DNA from 2 places in the Serratia sp. NPDC078593 genome. Region 1 is predicted to be linked to the other one. Evidence: predicted binding sites of a transcription regulator. Region 1 holds the regulator's gene; the other holds the start of a gene.
What was found. The regulator LexA, encoded in region 1, represses DNA repair genes until DNA is damaged. The targets are predictions, from matches to a motif close to TNCTGTATGTACATACAGNA.
Positions count from the first base shown of each region.

Region 2: ACQKDS_RS14930 (DNA translocase FtsK 4TM domain-containing protein) is a predicted target of LexA. The motif match lies at 1,565-1,584, and genes of this name have one in related genera.

Region 1 is NZ_JBNNGK010000022.1:2,090-10,073, reverse strand. Features, by position in the region: gene plsB (glycerol-3-phosphate 1-O-acyltransferase PlsB) at 1-2,173, opposite strand, end outside; gene ACQKDS_RS18175 (diacylglycerol kinase) at 2,302-2,670, shown strand; gene lexA (transcriptional repressor LexA) at 2,793-3,401, shown strand; gene dinF (MATE family efflux transporter DinF) at 3,544-4,890, shown strand; gene ACQKDS_RS18160 (CsbD family protein) at 5,272-5,481, shown strand; gene zur (zinc uptake transcriptional repressor Zur) at 5,549-6,058, opposite strand; gene ACQKDS_RS18150 (type I restriction-modification system subunit M) at 6,760-7,984, shown strand, end outside.
Region 2 is NZ_JBNNGK010000013.1:71,545-79,528, forward strand. Features, by position in the region: gene ACQKDS_RS14930 (DNA translocase FtsK 4TM domain-containing protein) at 1-1,499, opposite strand, end outside; gene lrp (leucine-responsive transcriptional regulator Lrp) at 1,620-2,114, opposite strand; gene trxB (thioredoxin-disulfide reductase) at 2,779-3,750, shown strand; gene cydD (heme ABC transporter permease/ATP-binding protein CydD) at 4,209-5,975, shown strand; gene cydC (heme ABC transporter ATP-binding protein/permease CydC) at 5,978-7,714, shown strand; gene aat (leucyl/phenylalanyl-tRNA--protein transferase) at 7,745-7,984, shown strand, end outside.

The DNA of each region.
Region 1 (7,984 bases):
CGCGATTGATGCTTGGATTCGCGCTGAGAATTGAGAGCGTGATCGCGTAGCGTTGCAGGGTTTCACGTACCCCGGCTGCGAGCAATTGCAGCGGACGAATACGCGCCGAGTTAAGCACCAGTTCATCACCTTCATTGCAGATCAACTGCTGGCGAGCCAGCTCGTCAATCAACGTTTGTAGCACGTCGGGCAACAGCTCTTTATCGTAATGCAGGAACAGTTCGGCTTTCAGCATGGGATAAATCAGACTGATTTGGCGCAGCAGTTCATCGCGCGAGACGCGGCGGTGATGCATAACGATGGTGGCAATCAACGATGGCAATACCAACAGGTGATGGATATTGTTACGGTAATACGTCATCAGCACCGCCTGTTCGCGCGGCAGAATGATGATGTCGCCGATGTTATCTTTCTCCACCTCAAACTTGTTCATGTTGAGCGCGTGATCCAGCAACGCTTCAGGCGTTTGGTTTGGTACGGTGACATCGTCAGCGTAAGGCACGTTGCGCAACAGTTGCAGGTAGCAGTCTAGCTGTTCAATCAGTTGCTCACGGGTGAGCGAACGTTGGCGCGAGGCTAGCAACGCGGTGGAGCACAGGTTCATGGCGTTGGCCGCCGCGGCATTATTGATGCGCACCATGATTTTACCTGCGAGGTCGTTCACCGTCGGCGTCAGCCAGCTTGGGCGCTGTGCTTCGATCGGGTCGATTGCGTCGCGCCACTGCGGTACGTGCTGATTCAGGTAGGAGGTCAGCGGCAGCGGATCGCCAAAGTTGACATAGCCCTGGCCTAAATTGCGCAATTTGCGCAGGCCGCGCAGCATCTGCAACAGGCTCTCTTTCTCTTTGGTTGCACCGCGCAGCTCTTTGGCATAGGTACCCACTTCCATCACATGTTCGTAACCGATGTAAATCGGCACCAGCGTGATAGGACGGCTGCCGCCGCGGAGCATAGCTTGAATGGTCATCGACAAGGTGCCGGTTTTCGGCTCCAGCAAACGCCCGGTACGCGAACGGCCACCTTCAACGAAGTATTCCACCGAGTAGCCGCGCGTGAACAACTCGCCAAGGTATTCGCGAAAGACGGTGGAATAAAGTTTGTTGCCTTTGAAGGTACGGCGAATGAAGAACGCGCCTAAACGGCGGAAGATCGGCCCTGCTGGCCAGAAATTGAGGTTAATGCCAGCCGCAATATGCGGTGGCACCAATCCCTGATGATACAGCACGTAAGACAGCAACAGATAATCCATGTGGCTACGGTGGCAGGGCACATAGACGATTTCATGGCCGTCCTGCGCCAACTGGCGCACACGTTCTGCATTCGTGACGTTTAGCCCCTGATACAACCGGTTCCACGTCCAGCTCAAGACACGATCCGACAATCGGACTGTCTCGTAAGAGAAGTCCGCGGCGATCTCTTCCATCAGTGCGATGGCATTTTGCTGCGCTTTTTCGTGGGAAATCTTTTTGCTGCGCGCTTCATCTTCTACCGCTTTTTCAATCGCTTTAGACGCCAGTAGCTTGTTGAACAAGTCCTGCCGTGCCGGCAAGCTCGGGCCAACTGCTGCCAGACGCTGGCGAGAAAAGTGCATTCGCGCCACGCGCGCCAGCTTCTGCGCGATAATTTTATCGGTGCCGTGCTCGGTCGCCATGTGGCGCAGAGAAACGGTATTGGAGAAGCGAACGAAACTGTCGCGCCCTAGCCACAGCACGGCGAAGAACTTCTGTACGCCGTTGAGCAGGCGCAGATGCGGCGTACCATGGCCTTCGCGGCCCGGCGAACGGCCGAACATCACCGAAACTGGCAGCATCTGGATATCGAGATCGGAATTATTACGGTGCAGATCCAAATAATCGTGGAACAGCTTTACCGACTCTTGTTTCGGCGTGTAGTAACGGAATACGCGTGGGCCATCGTGAATAAACACGTAGCTTGGCAGCACGGCGCCGTCGATCTCCAGCGGAATAAGGGGATCGGGCAGATCCTGCGCCAGGCACTGAGTGCGCAGCGTCAGTAAGTCTGCCTTGGAGTTATAAGGTAAAACGTACAGAATCGGACGTGAGGGATCTAACCCTAATTCCGTGACCGGATCTGACGGGATAACCTTACTTCTTACCAATAATTTTAATGGTAAATTCAATAGTTTATAGTAAATTTTACGCCAACCTGACATAACAACGTGAAGCCTCTTGTTAGCAATGCGCCGCAAGCATACCAGAAACCGCGAAACAGATCTGTGGTGTTAAAAAAACCAGAGCGGTTAAAATGATGACTCATCACTTATAAAAGGCTCCGTGCAACATGGCAAATCAAGCAACCGGTTTGACCCGCATTATCAAAGCGTTTGGCTATTCATATAAAGGTTTAACCGCCGCCTGGCAACATGAAGCGGCGTTCCGCCAAGAACTGGTGGCGGCGGTATTGGCAATCCTACTGGCGGCGTGGCTGGATGTGGGGGCGATCGCGCGGATTTTATTGATTGGTTCGGTGGTGTTGGTGATGATTGTGGAAGTGCTCAATAGTGCGATTGAAGCGGTCGTCGATCGCGTTGGCACTGAGCACCATGAGCTTTCAGGCCGTGCCAAGGATATGGGCTCGGCGGCGGTGTCACTGACTATCGTACTGGCACTGTTCGTGTGGGTGAGCGTCGTGTGGCAGCACCTTGCATAATGCCTGGCATTAATGTTGCGAAGCGCTACGCTAATCCCTGATTTTTATTCATTCTCCGGTTCCCAATCTGTGTTCACCTGTATATACTCACAGCAAGACTGTATAAACAAACAGGGGGCGGAATGAAAGCATTAACAACCAGACAGCAAGAGGTCTATGATCTGATTCGCGATCATATTTCGCAGACGGGCATGCCGCCAACGCGTGCTGAGATCGCACTGCGTCTGGGGTTCCGCTCGCCAAATGCTGCTGAAGAACATCTTAAAGCGCTGGCGCGCAAAGGCGTGATCGAGATCGTGTCCGGTGCTTCACGTGGGATCCGTCTGTTGATGGAAGACGAAGACGGTTTACCGTTGATTGGCCGTGTCGCTGCCGGTGAACCGTTATTGGCACAGCAACACATTGAAGGCCATTACAAGGTCGATCCTTCCTTGTTCAAACCGAATGCAGATTTCCTGCTGCGGGTTAACGGTATGTCAATGCGCGACATCGGCATTCTGGACGGCGATCTGCTGGCGGTGCATAAGACCCAAGACGTGCGTAATGGGCAGGTCGTGGTGGCGCGTATCGAAGACGAAGTGACCGTCAAGCGTCTGAAAAAGCACGGGAACGTGGTTGAGTTACTGCCAGAAAATAGCGAGTTCCAGCCGATTGTGGTCGATTTGCGTCAGCAAAACTTCACGATTGAAGGTCTGGCCGTCGGCGTGATACGCAACGGCGACTGGATCTAAACCGTAGCCCCCGCGTTTAATCGCCTCAGCATTGTCTGGGGCGATGTCATTTCTACATCGAAATTATAACCCTCTTATTTCAAGGCGCAGCCAACATACCTGAAGCTTGAAAGATAAGGGTCTGGACGGAATCTGTCAGATTATGCGCCTGCTTGCCACCTTCACCAGCGATACCGATAAAGCCTTATGGCGTTTGGCGTTGCCGATGATCTTTTCCAACATCACCGTACCATTATTAGGGCTGGTCGATACGGCGGTGATTGGCCACCTCGATAGCCCGAACTATCTGGGCGGCGTGGCGGTAGGGGCGATGGCGACCAGTTTTTTGTTCATGTTGTTACTGTTTTTACGCATGAGCACCACCGGGCTGGCCGCGCAGGCTCTGGGGGCTAAAAACCCGCAGGCGTTAGCGCGTGCCTTCATGCAGCCATTGATGCTGGCGCTGTTGGCGGGTTTCGCCATTGTGCTGTTGCGACATCCGTTGATTGACCTAGCATTGCGCATTGTCGGTGGCGATCCCGACGTACAGGTGCAGGCGCGTTTATTCCTTGAGATTCGTTGGTTAAGTGCCCCCGCTGCTCTGGCGAACATGGTGTTGCTCGGCTGGCTATTGGGAGTGCAATACGTTCGTGCGCCGGTGATTTTATTAATTGTCGGTAACCTGCTGAATATTGTGTTGGATATCTGGCTGGTGATGGGATTGGGCTGGAACGTGCAGGGGGCGGCGACGGCCACCGCCATTGCTGAATACGCGACGCTGTTGCTTGGTTTAGGGCTCAGCTATCGGGTGATGCGGATGCGCGGTATTTCGCTCACGACGCTGCGTGACGCTTGGCGCGGCAATTTACGCCGTTTGCTGGCGCTTAATCGCGACATTATGCTGCGTTCGCTGTTGCTGCAACTGTGCTTTGCCTCACTGACCATTTTTGCGGCGCGGTTAGGTAGCGAAGTGGTGGCGGTGAATGCGGTGCTGATGAATCTGCTGACCTTTACCGCTTACGCATTAGATGGGTTTGCTTATGCGGTTGAGGCGCATTCGGGGCATGCCTATGGGGCGCGTGACGATCGCCAGTTAAAGCGCGTTTGGCATGCTGCGTGTCGGCAAGCCTGCCTGGTGGCGTTGGGATTTGCCTTGGTTTACGCTTTCGCTGGGCAGCACATCGTTGCTGCATTGACCTCGTTAACCGAATTACGCAGCTTGGCGAACCACTATCTGCCGTGGCAGGTGGTGCTACCGGTGGTGGGTGTCTGGTGTTATCTGTTAGATGGCATGTTTATCGGCGCCACGCGGGGGGCCGAAATGCGCAACAGCATGGCGGTTGCCGCCGCAGGATATGGCCTGACGCTGTTTACCGTTCCGTGGTTAGGTAACCACGGATTATGGTTAGCGCTGGCGGTATTCCTGAGCTTGCGTGGACTGTCTCTGGGGTGGATTTGGCATCGGCATAACGTACAGGGCAGTTGGTTTGCACGTTCCAAGGTTGAATAAATCTGTTGTCATGGCAAAAGAGCGTGGCTGAGCTAGCGCTATTTGTTGTTGTGTCGGTGTTTTTGTTGTTTTAAGAATTATCCTGCTGGTTTTTACCTGCCTAATCACTATTACCGACTATAATTATTGATGTGGCTGGCAGATTGAGCTGATGATTAATCTTTTAGGATGAGGTTTAATCGACCTCGATATTTTATCGACCTAAAGCCCAGCCTGATTTACCTATACCCTAAATAATTCGCGTTGCAGGAAGGTGGCAAGGAAATAAATCCCGATGAGCTTACTCTGGTAAGTGATTCGGGTGAATGAGTGAAGCCCACACACATGCAACTTGAAGTATGACGGGTATAAAACTGACTCACCACAAGTAACGGAGAGGTTATGAATAAAGATCAAGCCGACGGTAACTGGAAGCAGTTTAAAGGTAAAGTGAAGGAAAAGTGGGGCAAGCTGACCGATGACGATTTGACGGTTATCGAAGGGAAACGTGAACAGCTTGTGGGTAAAATCCAAGAACGCTATGGCTACCAGAAGGAAGCGGCCGAGGAAGAGGTCAAATCTTGGGAAAACCACAACCACTATCGCTGGTAGCGCGATAGGGTGGATGCCACTCTGCTCCGCCTAAGTTTGTCAGGTACAAGGAGGTGCCTGAGTAATGTTATTTCTTTTTAATCACAATGCTGTGGTCGTGATCGCAATCGTGTTTACTGTCACAGGCTTCCACCTCAACGCAGCCGGAACACAGGCCATGCGCTTCAACCACGCTGTGACGCAGCGCAAACCCCGAGTCTTTTGCCAGCTTTTGCAGCGTTTCCTCTACACCTTCCGTGGTGCGTTCCGTAACCTGACCACAGCGATCGCAGATAAATAACGCCGAAGTGTGCATGGGCTGTTCAAAATGGTGGCACAGTACATAGCTGTTGGCCGACTCAACGCGGTGAATAAACCCTTGTTCCAGCAGGAAATCCAACGCGCGGTAGACGGTGGGTGGCTTGGCCTGCGGTTCGCTGACGCGTAACAGATCCAGCAGATCGTAAGCGCTAATCGCACCGGGCTGTTGAGCCATCAGGCGTAACACTTCCAGCCGTTGTGGCGTCAGGCGCACATTGCGTTGCTGACAGAGTCGTTCTGCCTGCGCGAGCAGCTTTTCCTGGTTGGTTGGGTTCATGGCTTACTTTCCCGGTACGTAAAAAAGCGATTTTAACATGTATCCGTCAAATCGCCGAGAGTTGAGCTATTTTCTGCCACTAATGACACTTTTGGCACCACAGCGCACGGTGATTTCGTCTCGGTGGGAGTTTACGTTATAATCAACGATTACTTTTTTACCGCCAGATTTTAAATAGAAGCCGTAATGACAGACTCGCTGAAAACTGAAACCTCCTTACTTGCTGACCAAACCGCAGCAGCGCGGCCGTATAATGCCAGCCGCTTTTCTGTTGCGCCGATGCTCGATAGGAATTGTTTCTAATAAATGATTTTAAAAGCAATTAGTTATGAATACTGGGTGAAGTGAGGGACATTCCTCGTTAGTTCAGTAGCATCAACCCCTCGAAATTGACTCTAATCTCTCTGCGACAAGGATTCTAGTCTTTGTCACACATCGTCTCACTTTCCAGCGCTATCCCCTCTGAGCAGTTAAGGCAATTACTCTATTCATTTTCAGTTAGTTGAATGTCTAGCTTGAAATTGGACAATGCAACAATGATTTTTCGATTTGGCTATTGAATGAAATGTGGGTAAACCATAAGGAAAATGTTAATCAACGGGGAGCAGGTCAGCATGTTTAATGACTTAGCCGTCGGACTTTAGCTTTTCTCTTACGTATAATGCCCCCAATTTCGTATTAAACGCTTTGGGGCATTTTTAATGACCAACAACAACTTTTCTCAAACCGCTGCCTTCATTTGGTCAGTCGCTGATCTGCTGCGCGGTGACTTCAAACAATCCCAGTATGGCCGTGTGATCCTGCCGTTTACTCTACTTCGTCGCCTTGAGTGTGTGCTTGAGCCAAGCAAAGATGCGGTAGTTGCCGAGTATGAACGCATAAAAGCGATGAATCTGCCAGAAGAGGCGCAGGAAAAATTCTTGCTGCGTGCAACGCAATCACCAGCACAGCCAGATGGCTTGGCTTTCTTCAATACTTCGCCAATGAACCTTGGCAAGATGGGGCAAAGCAGCATCAAGGCGAACCTAGAAAAGTACATACAGTCATTCTCCAAAGATGCGCGTGAAATCTTCGAGCACTTCAAGTTCGATGAATTTGTCGGTCTGCTGGAAGATGCCAATCTGCTTTACAAAGTGGTGAAGAAGTTCGCCACCACCGACCTTAGCCCAAACAGCATTTCTAACCACGATATGGGCTTGGTGTTTGAAGAGTTAATCCGCCGCTTTGCGGAAAGCTCGAATGAAACCGCAGGTGAACACTTTACCCCGCGTGACATCGTGCGCCTGACCACCTCGTTGGTATTTATGGAAGACGATGAAGCCCTAACCAAAGAAGGCATTATCCGCACCATTTACGACCCCACAGCGGGTACTGGCGGCTTCCTCTCATCTGGCATGGAGTACGTACACGAACTCAACCCGAAAGCGGTGATGCGTGCGTTTGGTCAGGAGCTAAACCCAGAGTCCTACGCTATCTGTAAGGCAGATATGCTGATCAAAGGACAAGCTGTTAGCCGTATCAAACTCGGTAACACGCTATCGAATGACCAGCTACCTGCCGACAAGTTTGACTACATGCTGTCTAACCCGCCGTTCGGGGTGGATTGGAAAAAGATTGAGGGCGAAATTAAAGACGAGCATGAGCAAAAAGGTTTTGATGGGCGCTTCGGCGCAGGCTTGCCGCGTGTGTCTGATGGTTCGCTGCTGTTCTTAATGCACCTTATCAGCAAGATGCGCGACAAGAAGAACATCGATAACCACGTTACCGATGGTGGTCGTATCGGCATCATTCTTAACGGCTCACCGTTGTTCACAGGCGGTGCGGGTAGCGGTGAAAGTGAGATTCGTCGCTACGTGTTAGAAGCTGACCTGCTTGAAGCGATTGTCGCGCTGCCAACTGACATGTTCTACAACACAGGCATTGCGA
Region 2 (7,984 bases), on a different contig from region 1:
CCAGGTTGCGGCTCACCGCTATGGCTTTGCTGTTCCTGTTCGGCCATGCGCTGCGAAGGCAGCTTAATACCGTAAGAGGCCAATTCACGGCGGGTAGGGATACGCACCGGATTTGGACGCGGTAGTTCCGGGCCTATACCTTGTTTTACTTGAGAATTAGCTTCGCTGGTGGCACTAAATGCTGGCATAAACGTATTACTGGCAACCGTTGCGGCAGCAATGCCAGCAGCCGATGTATCCGCCGACGGTCTGGCATTGTTGAGCGACGCCGCTGCATCACCGGCTGCAAAACCGCTGGCGTCGCTAACCTCGCTGCTCTCATGCGGTGTTGTCGCAGAGAAATCGAACGGTGAAGGATCACGCTGCGGCGGCGTCGTAGAACGCCAATTCCCTAATTGCGGTTCATCATCATGATGAGAATCGACAACTCGCGTTGTTTTTGGCGTTGGCGTTTCTTCTGGCACTTCAAATGAATACAGTGGCGGCGTGCCACCGTTATCAGATTGCGTGTTCATCGGATGCTGGTTGACAGAAGTCGGCGCACTTGGTGCGGTAGTCACCGCCGGTGCTGCCGGTTTCATCGCAGCAATCGCTTCAACAGGCACAACAGGCTCAGTAACTTGAACCTCCTCTGACGGCTGAACCGCAGTCTGGCTTAAGTCTTCACTCTCATCGCGAGTCGCTCGCAAACTGCTGAGCGACGCAGCAGCAGCCACCTCTTCAGTCGCTTGCGCCTGTTGCGTGCTCTCCCCGACGGAAGGAGCCGTGAACAACACATCGTCGCTATCGATTGCAGGGTCAACGGCAGCTTCTTTCGCCGTCTCTTTTTCTGTCAGCGCCGGTTCATCACGATACCGATCATCGTAATAACCCTCGTTACGCCGTGAACGATTGGTCATCAACGTCGCTACGCCCAGTACGGCTGCGCCAATTTTCTCAGCAATCACCAACCAAGACCAGCCGGTGAAAAGCGTCAGGCCAGCAGCCCACACGCACAACAACGCCAAGGTGGCACCAATACCATTAAACCACGGTAGCATGGCATTACTCAGCAAACTGCCGATCACACCACCAGAGGCAAAGTAATAGAGATCATCAATATTGAGTGCCGCCAAACCACATGAAGTCAGCACCAGCGCCAACGTACCAATTAAGCGCAGTGAGAGTGCAAAATAGTCGATGTGATCACCGGTATCACGCTGACGGTAGGCTGCCCAGCATAGGATAATCATGATCGGCGGGATCGCGTATGCAAGCACCCCGAAGGTAAACAGTAATGTGTCGGCCATCCAGGCGCCCACACCACCACCTAGATTATGGATCGGCTCATGCCATGCAGTTTGCGACCAGCTAGGATCAGACGGATTGAAACTGATCAAAGCAGCCATGAGGTAAACGGCGAAAATCGCCACCACGATCAACACAGCTTCCAGTAACCGTCGGCCACTGCTGAGTTTTTTCAAGGTAACGTCTTTATCTTCTGTATATTCCTGGCTCAAGAAAGGCTCTCCAGGTTCCTGTTAGCTGATAACGTAACAGCGCCGAGAGGTTGCCCCGGCGCCAAGACTGTATGAATAAACAGGAGTGTAACGAATTTAATCAGGTTTTGCACCTGCACCTTACCGTGTTTTGATAACCAGACGGTTACTCTGTTTCACTTCTTCCATCACTACATAAGTGCGGGTGTCATTAACACCTGGAAGACGCAGCAACGTTTCTCCCAGCAGTTTACGATAAGCCGACATATCCGGTACGCGGGTTTTCAACAAGTAGTCGAAATCACCGGAAACCAGATGACACTCCTGAATTTCTTCCAGTTTTTGTACCGCAGTATTGAACTGCTCAAACACATCTGGCGCACCACGGTTCAGCGTGATCTCTACAAAAACCAGCAGCGATGCATCCAGATAATGCGGATTCAACAATGCGGTATAACCATGGATGAAACCTTGACGCTCAAGACGACGCACACGCTCCAAACAAGGTGTTGGGGATAAACCCACGCGCTTCGAAAGCTCGACGTTCGAGATGCGGCCATCCTTTTGGAGTTCATTCAGGATGTTGCGATCGATACGATCGAGATCTTTACCCGGGCGTTTCTTATTGTCTGCCATTATTATTGTCTCTCTTATTTTCTTCCTTGCACTTGCCACACCCTCGCCAACATCACTGTTTTAAGGGTTCGATCCAAGCGAAGACCCGATGCCTGTTATCTGCCGCTAATTTCCACAGGGGATTAACGACATTAGTGCTTCTTCACTAACCAATTTCCCGTTGCACGGTCTGTCTGTCTAATCCCCGCGCGCGTGGATAATTTGTTCTTCCTGTGATGTTTTCGCAAATGCGTAGCGGATTGTCAAAGTAAAAGAAGCAAAATCAGAAGAACGTGCCGTTAATAAAAGTTAGCACCGCATTTTTAATGATGATTCGCTGGGTAAAAATACCGGGCAGATAGCCGCATAAAGCCGTCAAGAGTGAGGGTTTTCATTCATTACCGTTTATTCTTTCTCCGATTATCCGTCTCAACACAATTCAGACTCACGCCAATCCGTCCTAGCCCTCGCGCTGTGCCACGCTCATGTATCTTGAGCGACCGAACGTGCTCTTACCCTCTCATCATTACTGCGACATTTTTCGCCATCACACTCCGTCACGCATCGATTAATCGGCGATAGCTATCAAACAAATCGTTAACAACACGCGCTGGCGCTTTTTTTACTGCGCTATTTTCCCTACAATCGATGCCATTGTCCGCCATTGTGGGAAAAGAGGTCATTCATGGGCACGGCTAAACATAGCAAGTTATTGATTCTGGGCTCCGGTCCGGCTGGCTACACCGCTGCGGTTTATGCCGCGCGTGCAAACCTGAACCCGGTGTTGATTACCGGTATCGAACAAGGCGGTCAGTTGACCACCACCACCGAAGTGGAAAACTGGCCGGGTGATGCGGAGGGCCTGACGGGCCCGCGGCTCATGGAACGCATGCATGAACACGCAGAGAAATTCCAAACGAAAATCGTTTTCGATCATATCAACAGCGTTGACTTGCAAAATCGTCCGTTTCGTCTGTTTGGCGACAGCGGCGAATATACCTGCGACGCATTGATCATCGCTACCGGCGCATCCGCACGCTATCTCGGCTTACCGAGCGAAGAGGAGTTCAAAGGTAAAGGCGTTTCCGCCTGTGCCACTTGCGATGGTTTCTTCTACCGTAACCAAAAAGTTGCCGTCGTCGGCGGCGGTAACACCGCGGTTGAAGAAGCGCTGTATTTGTCTAATATCGCCGCTGAAGTGCATTTGATTCACCGCCGTGACAGCTTCCGCTCAGAAAAAATCCTGATCGATCGGCTGATGGACAAGGTGAAAAATGGCAACATCGTTCTGCACACCGATCGTACCTTGGATGAAGTGCTGGGCGACGAGATGGGCGTTACCGGCGTTCGCATGCGCAGCACTAAAAACGAGAGTGAAACCACCGATCTGGCGGTTGCTGGCGTGTTTATCGCCATCGGCCACAGCCCTAACACCCAGATCTTCGGTGATCAACTGGCGCTGGAGAACGGCTACATCAAAGTGCAATCCGGCATCCAAGGTAATGCGACCCAAACCAGTATTCCTGGCGTATTTGCTGCGGGTGACGTTATGGATCACATCTATCGTCAAGCCATCACCTCAGCCGGTACAGGCTGCATGGCGGCACTGGATGCTGAGCGCTACCTCGACGGTATTGCTCAGGCGACAGCGCGATAAACCATTCTGTGCTGTCCTCCACTGACAAATAAAACATCCTAAAACCGAATGCCGTCCAGTTAAATCTGAGCGGCATTTTCGCTTCTACGACGCCAACCTCATCAGAATATTCCGCGAAGTCTGACTCCCCTTGCGACCGCTCAGGCCAACTCTCGGTGCCGTGACCGGAGCACCTCAGCTGTGTCCTTCTTAATGCCATCGCCTCCCGCACCGTCACGCCGTAGTTATACGGATCGACGCTTTGGCGTCTTGCCGTATTGATAACGTCCCGAAACATCCGTAGAACTGAGAAAATATCTTTAACTCAAGCCAAATCGCCGCCTTATTTCTTTTCAGCCGGCGCAGTCACGAGGTAACATTACCCCTCACTTGTGCGCTTCCGGATGGGGCAAACACTTTTTTTAACAGTATGTTAACTTGGCCTGTTGCGACAGGCGTCGGCGACGCAGACACTTCTGATGAAAAAAACCAGACAGCACCAGTTAACCCAGTGGCTTAAAACGCAGAGCGCTCTTGCGAAACGTTGGCTACGCCTTTCAATGTTATTAGGATTGTTCAGCGGCATTTTGATTGTGACGCAGGCTTGGCTGTTGGCCGCCCTGCTCCATGCACTGATCATTGAACAGACACCTCGCGAAGAACTTATCTCTGCGTTTCTCTGGCTGGCCGCCACGTTTGCGTTACGCGCGCTGCTGAGCTGGTTGCGCGAATACGTGGGTTTTATCTGCGGCAAAGTTATTCGTCAGCAGATGCGCCGTCAGGTGCTGGATAAGCTACAACAGCTTGGCCCTGCGTGGGTTCAGGGTAAACCGGCCGGCAGTTGGGCCTCGATCATTATTGAGCAGATCGAAGATATGCAGGATTATTACTCGCGCTACCTGCCGCAAATGTATCTGGCGGTCTTTATTCCCCTGTTGATATTAATCACCGTATTCCCAATTAACTGGGCTGCCGGCGTGATTTTGTTGGCCACCGCGCCGCTTATTCCGCTGTTTATGGCGTTGGTCGGCATGGGGGCTGCCGATGCCAACCGGCGTAACTTCGTCGCGCTGGCTCGCCTAAGCGGTAATTTTCTCGATCGGTTACGTGGCTTAGAGACATTGCGTCTCTTCCATCGCGGTCAGGCAGAAACCGATCATATCGCGAAATCCTCCGAAGATTTCCGCCGGCGAACCATGGAAGTCTTGCGGATGGCATTTCTCTCTTCGGCTGTACTGGAGTTTTTCGCTTCAATCTCCATTGCGGTGGTCGCGGTTTACTTTGGTTTTTCCTATCTTGGCGAGCTGAACTTTGGCAGCTATGGCATGGGCGTTACATTGTTTGCTGGTTTCCTGGTGTTAATACTGGCACCGGAATTCTTCCAGCCGCTGCGCGATTTAGGCGCGTTTTATCATGCTAAAGCGCAAGCGATAGGTGCCGCAGAAGCATTGGAAACCTTTCTCAACGCTAAAGGTGAAAGCATCGGCAACGGTAGCTTAACGCTGGACGATGCCACCCCGCTGACGTTGGCAGCCTGTGATGTCGAGATCCTATCGCCACAGGGCGTTGTACTGGCCGGTCCACTGAACTTCACTCTGCCAGCCAATCAGCGTATTGCCCTAGTCGGCTTAAGCGGGGCGGGGAAAAGTTCACTGCTAAACCTGCTGCTCGGTTTTCTACCTTATCGTGGTTCTTTACAGATTAACGGTATCGAACTGCGTGAGCTCGATGCAGAACATTGGCGGCAACGGCTGGGCTGGGTCGGGCAAAACCCGCATTTACCGGCGCAGACCCTGCGTGACAACATTCTGCTTGGTCATCCTCAGGCCGATGAACAACAGTTGCAACAGGCGGTAGAACAGGCCTACATCAGCGAATTTCTTGCTCAGCTACCCGAAGGGGTGGATACCGTATTGGGCGACAACGCAGCACGCCTGTCGGTTGGGCAGGCCCAGCGGGTAGCCGTCGCCCGGGCGCTCATCAGCCCACGTCAATTGTTATTGCTGGATGAGCCTGCCGCCAGTCTGGACGCGCACAGCGAGCAACGGGTTATGCAAGCGTTGAATGTTGCCTCTCATCAACAAACTACGCTATTGGTGACTCACCAATTGGAAGATACCGAAGATTTTGATCAGATTTGGGTGATGGATAACGGGCAGATCGTCCAACAAGGCGATTACGCAACGCTGAGTAGCCAGCCTGGGCTGTTTGCCACTCTGATCGCACACCGCAGTGGGGAGCTCTAATCATGCGCGTTTTGCTACCGTTTTTGGCGTTGTATCGTCGCCACTCATTGCTCATTTCCTTGGGTATCCTACTGGCCATTGTGACACTGCTAGCCAGCATTGGGCTATTGACTCTGTCTGGCTGGTTCCTCGCTGCATCATCGCTGGCCGGGCTAGCGGGGCTGTATACCTTCAACTACATGTTGCCAGCCGCGGGCGTACGCGGTGCAGCAATTTTTCGCACCGCCGGACGCTATGCTGAGCGTGTGGTCAGCCACGATGCAACGTTCCGCGTGTTATCGCATCTGCGCGTTTTTACCTTCCAAAAAATCCTACCGCTATCCCCGGGCGGCATAGCACGCTTCCGCCAGGCAGAGTTGCTAAACCGACTGGTTGCGGATGTCGATACGTTGGATCATCTGTATCTGCGGGTCATTTCACCACTGGTTAGCGCTGCGGTGGTTATCGCCGTGGTGACGTTCGGTTTAAGCTTCCTCGACAGTACCTTGGCTCTGACCTTAGGCGGAATTCTGCTGTTATTGCTGTTGCTGGTGCCGCCGGTATTTTATTACGCCGGTAAGCCCATCGGGGGTGAACTGACTGCTTTACGCAGCCACTATCGCACCGATCTTACCGCCTGGCTGCAAGGGCAAGCAGAGCTGGTGGTCTTCGGCGCGGTCAACCGTTACCGCGCCGCACTTGTCACTACCGAACAGCATTGGCAACGTCGCCAATGGCAACAGGCTTCGCTGGGCGGCATGGCGCAGGCTTTGATGATCCTCTCAAGCGGTTTAACGGTAACACTGCTGCTATGGCTGGCCGCCAACGGCGTCGGGGAAAACAGCCAACCCGGCGCGCTGATTGCGCTATTCGCTTTCGCGACGCTTGCGTCTTTTGAAGCATTAATGCCCGTGGCCGGTGCCTTCCAGCATCTTGGCCAAGTGATCGCCTCCGCCACACGCGTTAATCAATTGATTCAACAGCAACCAGAAGTCACCTTCCCTGCGGCTGGCCCTGCGAGCGCTCCCCACGCGGCACTGCGCTTGCAACACGTCAGTTTTACCTATCCAGGACAACCGCAACCCGTGCTACGTGACGTAACGCTGGACATCGCCGCAGGCCAACACATTGCGCTGTTAGGGCGTACCGGTTGTGGTAAATCGACTCTGTTGCAATTATTGACCCGCGCTTGGAATGCCGACAGTGGCGAAATCCACCTCAACGGCATACCGCTGGCGAATTATGATGAAAGTACATTACGTGCCATGACCGTGGTCGTTAGCCAACGTGTGCATATCTTTAGCAGCACACTGCGCGAAAACCTGTTGCTGGCGGCGCCAACCGCGAATGACGACGCACTAAAAAGCGTATTGCAACGCGTCGGCTTGGATAAGCTACTGGAAAATGAAGGGTTGAACGCTTGGCTGGGTGACGGTGGCAGGCAGCTCTCCGGCGGTGAGCAACGTCGTCTGGGCATCGCTCGTGCGCTGCTGCACCCGGCACCGCTGATGCTGTTAGATGAACCAACCGAAGGGTTGGATGCAGAAACCGAGCAGCAGATTCTGACGTTATTGCGTGAGCACTGCCGAGATAAGACGTTAATTGTCGTTACCCATCGGCTGCATGGGCTTGAACATATGGATCGTATCTGCGTGATGGATGGCGGTCAGATTGTTGAACAAGGCGATCACACCACCCTGCTCAATCAGCAAGGGCGATACGCTCAGTTCTGTCAACGCATCAGCCATAAGCTGCCGTAATCCGCGCTGTAAAGGCCGCTAAGGAGTTTTATGCGCATTATTAAGCTTTCACCGCACTCATTAGCGTTCCCGTCACCTGAGGGCGCCTTGCGCGATCCTAATGGCCTGTTGGCTATCGGTGGCGACCTAAGTGCACAGCGATTGTTAGCGGCTTATGAGCACGGTATCTTCCCGTGGTTCTCACCCGGAGAACCGATTCTATGGTGGTCACCGGACCCACGCGCGGTACTATTCCCGGCAGAACGCCACATCAGTCGCAGCCTTAAGCGT